2 regions of the Bacillus sp. PK6-025 genome follow, and region 1 is predicted to be linked to the other one. Evidence: predicted binding sites of a transcription regulator. Region 1 holds the regulator's gene; the other holds the start of a gene.
The links. The regulator LexA, encoded in region 1, represses DNA repair genes until DNA is damaged. The targets are predictions, from matches to a motif close to CGAACATATGTTCG.

Region 2: M1D67_RS06840 (ImmA/IrrE family metallo-endopeptidase) is a predicted target of LexA. The motif match lies at 2,562-2,575, and genes of this name have one in related genera.

What each region holds. Positions count from the first base shown of each region.
Region 1 covers NZ_CP096509.1:2,028,544-2,032,756, forward strand. The annotation lists gene M1D67_RS10615 (hypothetical protein) at 1-452, shown strand, start outside; gene M1D67_RS10620 (thymidylate synthase) at 512-1,351, shown strand; gene M1D67_RS10625 (NucA/NucB deoxyribonuclease domain-containing protein) at 1,646-2,074, shown strand; gene lexA (transcriptional repressor LexA) at 2,272-2,895, opposite strand; gene yneA (cell division suppressor protein YneA) at 3,048-3,359, shown strand; gene M1D67_RS10640 (YneB family resolvase-like protein) at 3,378-4,025, shown strand; gene M1D67_RS10645 (DUF896 domain-containing protein) at 4,091-4,213, shown strand, end outside.
Region 2 covers NZ_CP096509.1:1,344,721-1,348,933, reverse strand. The annotation lists gene M1D67_RS06865 (ATP-binding protein) at 1-605, opposite strand, end outside; gene M1D67_RS06860 (helix-turn-helix domain-containing protein) at 505-1,329, opposite strand; gene M1D67_RS06855 (hypothetical protein) at 1,330-1,626, opposite strand; gene M1D67_RS06850 (helix-turn-helix transcriptional regulator) at 1,616-1,876, opposite strand; gene xre (HTH-type transcriptional regulator Xre) at 2,049-2,402, shown strand; gene M1D67_RS06840 (ImmA/IrrE family metallo-endopeptidase) at 2,591-3,247, shown strand; gene M1D67_RS06835 (poly-gamma-glutamate hydrolase family protein) at 3,260-3,907, opposite strand.

The sequences.
Region 1 (4,213 bases):
TGGGAGATCAATGGCTGCAGCCGATTCTGATCGACTGCGAATGTGAAGATTATACCAGTGAAAAGCTGGACGGTTTTTTCCCGGCAGCACAAATTCAAGTCAAGCCGACAACCGGCGGAGTTAAGGTCCTTTACCATCGGCCGAACGGAAAGGTGTCAACTCAAGTCTACTCTACAGAGCCTGTTGACATGTCCGTTTTTTGGGAGGCAGCTGAATGCTCGCAAGCGGCATTGAAGCCTGCGCCATTACTGGAATGCAGAATTCCGTTTCAACATGAAATCGCGCATTGGGAATTCAGCGGCTGGGACATATATCTTAGCACGAGCAAAGGATTATACAGAGAAGCGAAGCCGGACACAATCGAAGGCTGGACTGAGAAAATCCATGATGTCACCGGATACGATAAAAATGTTATCAAGAAAGCGTTGGAGATTTATCAAACCCGCGCATGATCTTAAATCTTGAAAAAAACTCATTTTATACATATCATGTGGAAAGAGGAGAGGATAAGATGAGCCATTATGACCAGCAATACAATGCAATCATTCAAAAAATTATTGAATCAGGGATCTCCGATGAAGAATATCAGGTCCGGACGAAGTGGGATTCAGACGGAACGCCGGCTCATACGCTGAGCATCATGAGCGAAAAAATGCGGTTTGACAATTCGGAAGTGCCGATTTTGACGACGAAGAAGGTGGCGTGGAAAACGGCCATCAAAGAGCTGCTTTGGATCTGGCAGCTGAAATCCAATGATGTTCAAGTTTTGAACGATATGGGGGTTCATATTTGGGATCAATGGCGGCTTGAAGACGGCACAATCGGAGCAGCCTACGGCTATCAATTAGCGAAGAAAAACAGAACGGTTAACGGGCAGAAAGCCGATCAAGTGGATTATTTGCTCCATCAGTTAAAGCATAATCCGTCTTCACGCAGGCATTTGACCATGCTGTGGAATCCCGATGACTTGGACGGCATGGCCTTGACGCCCTGCGTCTATGAGACGCAATGGTATGTGAAAGAAGGAAAGCTCTCTTTGGAAGTAAGAGCGAGAAGCAATGACATGGCGCTTGGCAACCCGTTCAATGTGTTCCAATATAACGTCTTGCAGCGCATGATCGCCCAAGTCCTCGGTTATGAGCTGGGCGAATACATCTTCAATATCGGCGACTGTCACATCTATACCCGTCACATCGATAATTTAAACATTCAGATGAAACGCGAGCAATATGAAGCGCCGAAGCTGTGGATCAACCCGGACATCAAAAACTTTTATGACTTTACAATCGATGATTTTAAATTAATTGACTATAAGCACGGCGACAAGCTGACATTTGAAGTTGCCGTATAAACAGGCGGATTTTCCGCCTGTTTTTTTGTTGTGTGAATGAATCATTTTTAAAAAATACAACGATGAAAAAATTTGCATATCCGGCAGCCGCATGTTTCCTGACGGCTCCCGTGTATACCGTTTAGAGTGGACGCAAAAAGTACATGCAGTTTTTCACGGGTATGCCCCGAGCATTTAACTTACGTTTATTTACACAATCTAAACGTCTTTTTCACAAAGAGCCCGAAAAGCAAAAACAATTCTCTCTTAATCTGTTAGTGACACCAGCATATACAAGAGGAGGTTGTTTTTGTCATGATCAAAAAATGGGCGGTTCATCTGCTGTTTTCCGCATTGGTGCTGCTTGGGCTTTCGGGAGGGGCTGCATATTCTTCTCAGCATGCCGAAGGCGTTGCAAGGTATGATGACGTATTGTATTTTCCGGCATCGCGCTATCCTGAAACCGGTGCTCATATAAGCGATGCGATCAAAGCGGGCCATTCAGATGTCTGCACAATTGAAAGATCTGGAGCGGATAAGCGCCGTCAGGAATCATTAAAAGGGATTCCGACTAAGCCGGGCTTTGACCGTGACGAATGGCCGATGGCCATGTGTGAAGAAGGAGGAAAAGGAGCGTCGGTCAGATATGTCAGCTCATCGGATAACCGCGGAGCCGGCTCCTGGGTCGGGAACAGGCTGAGCGATTACGCTGACGGGACGAGAATTTTGTTTATCGTTCGATAAAAGGGAGACAATGAAAAATGTTTCCTCAAGGAAACATTTTTGTTGACAAGAAAACTCGTTTGGGGGATAATGGTAATGTAAGCATATGATCAATCCCTCTGTTTCAGGCTCGCATCCTTCATTCCGTCTGGATGTGGGCCTGTTTTTTCGTGCGAAAAAAAACCGCCGACCGGCGGTTTTGCTGATGAGTCCGTTTTTTAATGAACCGTGCGGAATACGCCAATGACTTTTCCGAGAATCGTCACATTCTGGAGGATGATCGGTTCCATCGTCGGGTTTTCCGGCTGAAGGCGGATATGGGTTTCTTCCTTGAAAAACCGCTTAACAGTCGCTTCGTCGTCTTCGGTCATCGCAACGACGATATCTCCGTTGTTTGCGGTGTTCTGCTGTTTGACTATCACATAATCCTGATCAAGAATTCCGGCATCGATCATGCTTTCGCCCATGATCTCCAGCATAAAGACATGCTCATCCGGCGGCGCCAGGCGGTCTGGAAGCGGAAAGTATTCCTCAATGTTTTCGACTGCGGTAATCGGCGTACCGGCCGTCACCTTTCCGATGACCGGGACATTGACAACCTGGTTTTTCGGAATGTGAATTTCTTCCTCTGTATCGAGAATTTCGATCGCTCTCGGCTTCGTCGGATCCCTTCTGATCAATCCCTTCGTTTCAAGCCTTGCCAAGTGGCCGTGTACCGTTGAACTTGACGCCAGGCCGACCGCTTCTCCGATCTCCCTGACGGAAGGCGGATAGCCTTTGCGTTTCACTTCTTCTTTAATGAAACGCAAAATATCAAGTTGTCTTTTTGATAGCTTCGTCATTTTTTGCACCTCAAAACGTCGATTTTAGCTAGATTATAGCATGTTTTTCCTTTGAGTACAAACATAGGTTCGAAAAAAAACGATTGACAGAAACATTTGTTCGTATGTATACTGAAATCATAAAACCGAACAAACATTCTGGGGTGATGGATATGAAAAGAGAATCATTGATTTTTGTCAGTCTGTTTACTGCTGTGATCAGCTGCTGTATTCTGTTTGTGTCTTTTGCCGGTAAAATCGAAGAAAGAAAGCAATATGTTAAAATAGAAGTGCAGGAAGGCGATACATTGTGGGAGCTGGCCGACCGGATCAAAGGCGGAAAACCCGCTGACAAACAAAAATTCATCGAATGGGTCGCCGATAAAAACAATCTGCCGACCTCCGTTATTAAACCGGGCGATGTTTTGGTCCTGCCGGTAGCCAAACAGCACTCCGATCAATATCAGCTTGCAGTTGTAGAATAAATGATTGAGGGGATTTCCATGAATGCGATTATTTACACCAGGGTAAGCACTGCGAAGGAGCAGCAGGAAACCTCATTAAAACGGCAGGCTGAAGAGCTCCAGTCGCTTGCCGCCGAGCACGGGATGAACGTCGTGAACGTCATTTCCGAACAGGCGAGCGGATATGAGATGGACCGCGACGGCGTCTTCGATCTGCTCGAGGAAATCAAAACATCAGACATTGACGCAGTTTTAATACAGGATGATACGCGACTTGGAAGAGGGAATGCCAAAATTGCCCTTCTTCACTGTTTATATAAAGAAGGCGTTCAAATCTACACGCTGGCTCACCGGGGAAAACTTGAGCTTTCCGAAGCGGATTCGATGGTTTTGGAGATTGTCGGCATTGTCGAAGAATACCAGCGGAAAATACATAACCTGAAAATTAAGCGGGGAATGAAGAAGGCGGTCGAAAACGGCTACCGCCCGGAGAGGAATCTGAAACACCGCAATGAAGGCGGCGGGAGAGAGCGGATCGAAGCGCCTCTTTCAGAAATCGTCAGGCTCAGGGAGAACAAGCTGACGTTTGCGGAGATTGCAGCCGTGTTGAGAGGGTTCGGATACAGCATTTCAAAAGCAACCGTTCACCGCCGCTACCAGGAGTATAAGGACGGCCTTGCAGACTAATCTGTTGTCAAACGAAAGCGGATTTAGTAGTATGATGGATATATACCGAATCAAAGGAGTATCTTATGATTTCTAATGAAAAAATAGCCAGAATTAACGAGCTTGCCAAAAAAGCAAAGAGCGGATCTTTAACAGACGAAGAAAAAGCAGAACAGCAGAAGCTTCGCCAGGAATATCTTCAAGGCGTC
Region 2 (4,213 bases), 680 kb from region 1:
TCGATCTGCCATTCCGTCGCCCGCGGCCTGCCTCCCACCGGCTTAAACAGATCATCAAGAAACAGCACCTCGACTCGCTTCATCCGGTTCAGCTTATCCTCAAGCAATGAGAAATCCTGTTTTAAATCGTTGAATCCTTCGACAAAAGGAAAATAAAGGACGGGTACGAAATGCTTCCTCATCAGCTCATTGGCGGCGGCCGTCAGCAAATGAGTCTTCCCTGAACCGGGTCGTCCCAAGAGCGCGATGCTGTTTTTGCGGCTTTCCCGGATGTCCCGGTAAGCTTGTACATATTCAACGGCGCATTCATACGCCTCTTTTACAGATTGGTGTTTTCCTTTCGTCTTGAACTGAGCAAAATTTAAGTTTTTAAATTGTTCGGTGATTTCGCTCGATTTCAACAGCTTTTGCGCTTTCCGCCATTCGCGGCAGGCGCATGATACCCATACTTCCATCGTTTCGCGCCGTTCGATAAATCCAAGTTCATCTTTGCATTTCGGACAGTCATACCGTTTTGCGGCGGATTCTTCCGGTTTGTCCCCCTGTGATAGACAGCTCCTGTTTCTCAGTTCGTCCATGATCTCTTCGATTGTTCTTTTGGACATTGTTCTCCCTCCTGACAGTTGTTTTCTCTTCCGCTTCAGCCAGCCGGCCGATAATATATTTTTCACAGTAGCTGAAGACCTTGATCGTTTCATTGCGGCTTCGGCGCCGCGCCTCATACTCTTCAAAGCATTGTTCAAGCCATTTGATTGTTTGCGGAAGAGACACTCCGCGGGCGACAATCCGGGCGATGGCCTGGTAGTCTTTTGACGAGGGATGGACAGGCTTTCCTTCCTGCAAAGACCTAAGGGCGGCAAATCGGTCTGCTATTGTTTTTATGGAAGTCATATTATGTTTTGTGTTGATTTGTGTGATATCTTTATTGGATTGGACAAGGATGTCCGCACGGCCAGTCTCTTCTGTCCGAACAGAACTGCCTGACCGGACATGGCTGGCATAGGCAAATTTCTTTGAATGTCTGACTGACAAAATCATTCCGTAAGGCGCTCTTGTGACTGCAATGTAGCCGTTTCGTTCGAGAAGAGCGAGCCATCTTCTAACCGTTTTTTCGTTGACGCCGAATTGAAGAGCCAGTTCTGCGGCTTTCAGCGGTTTGTTGCCGAGCACGATGCCCCATGTCATCCCATCGCGTTCGATTTCCTTAGTTGTTGAACTGATGCACCATAAAAACAGCCAAATGGCATTGCCTATTTTCTCGTAGTGCACAGGTGTTAAAAGCCCTGAGTAAACGGAAAAGGGATAGCTTTGATCGAGAGGACAGGACATTCATCTTCCCCCTTCCTTCTGCCTTCTGCGGTTCAGTCTGAGATACCGTTCGTATTGGCCTTTACGATCGAATTGGAATACAGGCTTTCCGTCTTTCGTAAAAGCGATGAATCCCCCGGCTTCGCCGAGCCGCCATTGATCAAAACGGTCTGAGCTGTAGGAAATCACAATTTTACCCATTCTGCCTCCTTGTGGATATCCGGCGGGTCCGCCATGTCTTCGCATTTGCTCTCTGTCGGCTTCCTTTGGATAGCCGTGCGTTCGAATGTGTGTGACCATCGGATGTTCAAGATTCATGACATCGCCTTCTTTCATACAGAGTTCCTTTGATACAATATGTATCCAAACAGACCTGAAAAAGATCGGGAAACAGCAATCGATCAGGAACTGAGTAAAGCGTTTCGAATTTCAGCATCGTTTCTCTGCCGGGATTGCGTGTTCCCCTTTCGATTTTGCGAACATAAACCTCGGAGAGTCCAAGCCTTTCCGACACTTGCTTTTGGGTCCATCCCCTCTTACAACGCTCTTCGATCAACCGTTTTCGCACATGTTCTCACTCCCTGTTTTTGATACAATACGTATCTGATGATTTGATTATATATGATACACTTCTTATCATCAATACTTTTTTGATACTTTTTTTATCATATGTTTATTTCGATACATTTTGTATCTATAATAGAGATAAACATGCCGAATTGAGGAAGAGAGGTCATTCTATGTTAGGCGGCAGACTGAAGAGCCTGAGAGGAAAACGGACACAGGAAGAAGTTGCAAAGCAGATCGGTGTATCGCGGGCCCGCTACTCCCATTACGAAAACGGAAGAAGCGAGCCGGACTATGAAACATTAAAAAAACTCGCCGATTACTATAAAGTGACGATTGACTATCTGTTGACAGGAACGGAAAAGAAAAAAACGATTGAAGACGAAATCGCAGATCCGGATCTGCAAATTGCATACCGAGACATGCAGGAATTTTCCCCCGAAAGCAGACAGCAGGCCATCGAGTTCATTCAATACTTAAAAGAAAAAGAGAAAAAACGAAAGCCCGGAGATAAACAAAACGGATAAAAAAGGAATTTCTATTAAACGTTACCTGGTGAGCGCCGATTTAATAGTTAAGACGATAAAAAAGGGAAAGATTTGCTAAAGAGGCTGCTCATCGTATATGATAGATCTGCATGAAAACATGACAGCCCCTTTGACGGGCTTTTCTTTCCCGCTAAAAACAGAACATTTGTTCGAAAGGGTGTCTCGTATTGAAGTTTTACTTATCTCACCTAGAAGAATACGTCAAAAATATGTATCAAAAGTTTGGTTTTTTTGAACCCCACCACATTGATATGAATCGCATAGCCGCTCATTTTAACATTTGGATTCACTATGAAAATGTCAACAGCATGATGATTAAGCATGACGGCATGTACAGCATCATTCTCAACAGCAGCCTTTCAAAGGAAAAGCAGTGGGAGGATTTTGCCCATGAGTTATGCCACGTATTAAAGCACGCGGGAAACCAGCTTTATATGAATCAGATGTTCAGGGAGCTGCAGGAATTCCAGGCCAATCAATTTATGTACCATTTTTGCGTCCCTACTTTTATGCTTTTAAAAATGGATTTTCCCCAGCTGCGATGCCAAGCCGCTAAAATGATCGCCGACCTCTTTAAAGTCACGGAATCGTTCGCTGTCAAACGGATCGAGCTCTTTGAAAAACGGCAAGCCGGGATCCAGTTTCATGAGGCATGGATGGCGAGCCTTTCCCAAGAGAGCGAATCAGCGAATGCTGCTCGCCTTAAAGAAGAAGACGAACTTGCACGCTACCGCCGGGAAACCCGCCGCCCGTACACAACGGCAAACGGCGTCGGCAAAATGGTCGCGGCAGAAAGCCGGCCGGCGTATATGCTGAGAAAATAAAAAACAGCCGGCTCAGCTCCCGGCTGCACTCGGCCCATATGCGATGCGGGCTCCTGCCTTCAAAGCTTTGACATAGCGGGAAAACACCTCATTTTGAGACGTTCGCCTGCCCTTTAATGTGAATTGCTCAAACATCGCCTTCCGCTGGGCAGTGCTGATTTCAAATTGCACGCTTAACCCTGTTTGGCAGCGATTGTTGATGCTTGCAGGGTTTGTACCTGAAAGATATCCCCTTTCAGCCGCCAGCTCCGCAGAAAATCCGTGCTTCTCCAATGTCTCCGCAAACAACAAGGCGCGCCTTCGATCTGTCCCCCCGATGAGCGTATGCCGGCGGAAAGGCTCGTCATATCCGTGGAACGCCAGTATGTATCGATGTCCTGCAGCCATTCGCACGGCAAGCGGGCAGTCAAAATGGGCGCTTGTCACATGAAGACTCTTATTGCCGCGCCTTTTCAATCCTTCCAATAAATAAACCGAAGAACCCGCTGCAAAAGCCCTGACAATTTCACTGATGCCCGGTTCGATCCCGCCCCCGTGGGGAGCCATCACAAGCAGTGCGCTCCCTGCATCCCGCGCAGCCACCGAATAATCGGTTCCTTCTATTTCATTTTCTGCCATCTCTGTAAAGCTGCCGTATTGGTCAGTTAAAGCCTGCTTCATCTCTTGATTTTTTGCACCTGCCTGTCCTGTTTTTATGTAGTGTACCGGGAGTCGCAGCGGTTGTAAATATGTTCCCTCTAGGAAAATAAAAATCTCTTTATGAGATTTAAAAGATTAAAGCAATTGAACCAAAATCGAAAATCACCTAAGGCACGAAAATAATTCTTCTAGTAAACACGTCGGTTTTAGAACAAGCAAATACGAAATATGATTAACAAAGTAAGGTTGCCGGCTGACAGCCTTTTTCATTTGGGATCCTATCCTCTTTGCAGCCCTAATGAAAACGCTCCAAATATGATATATGGT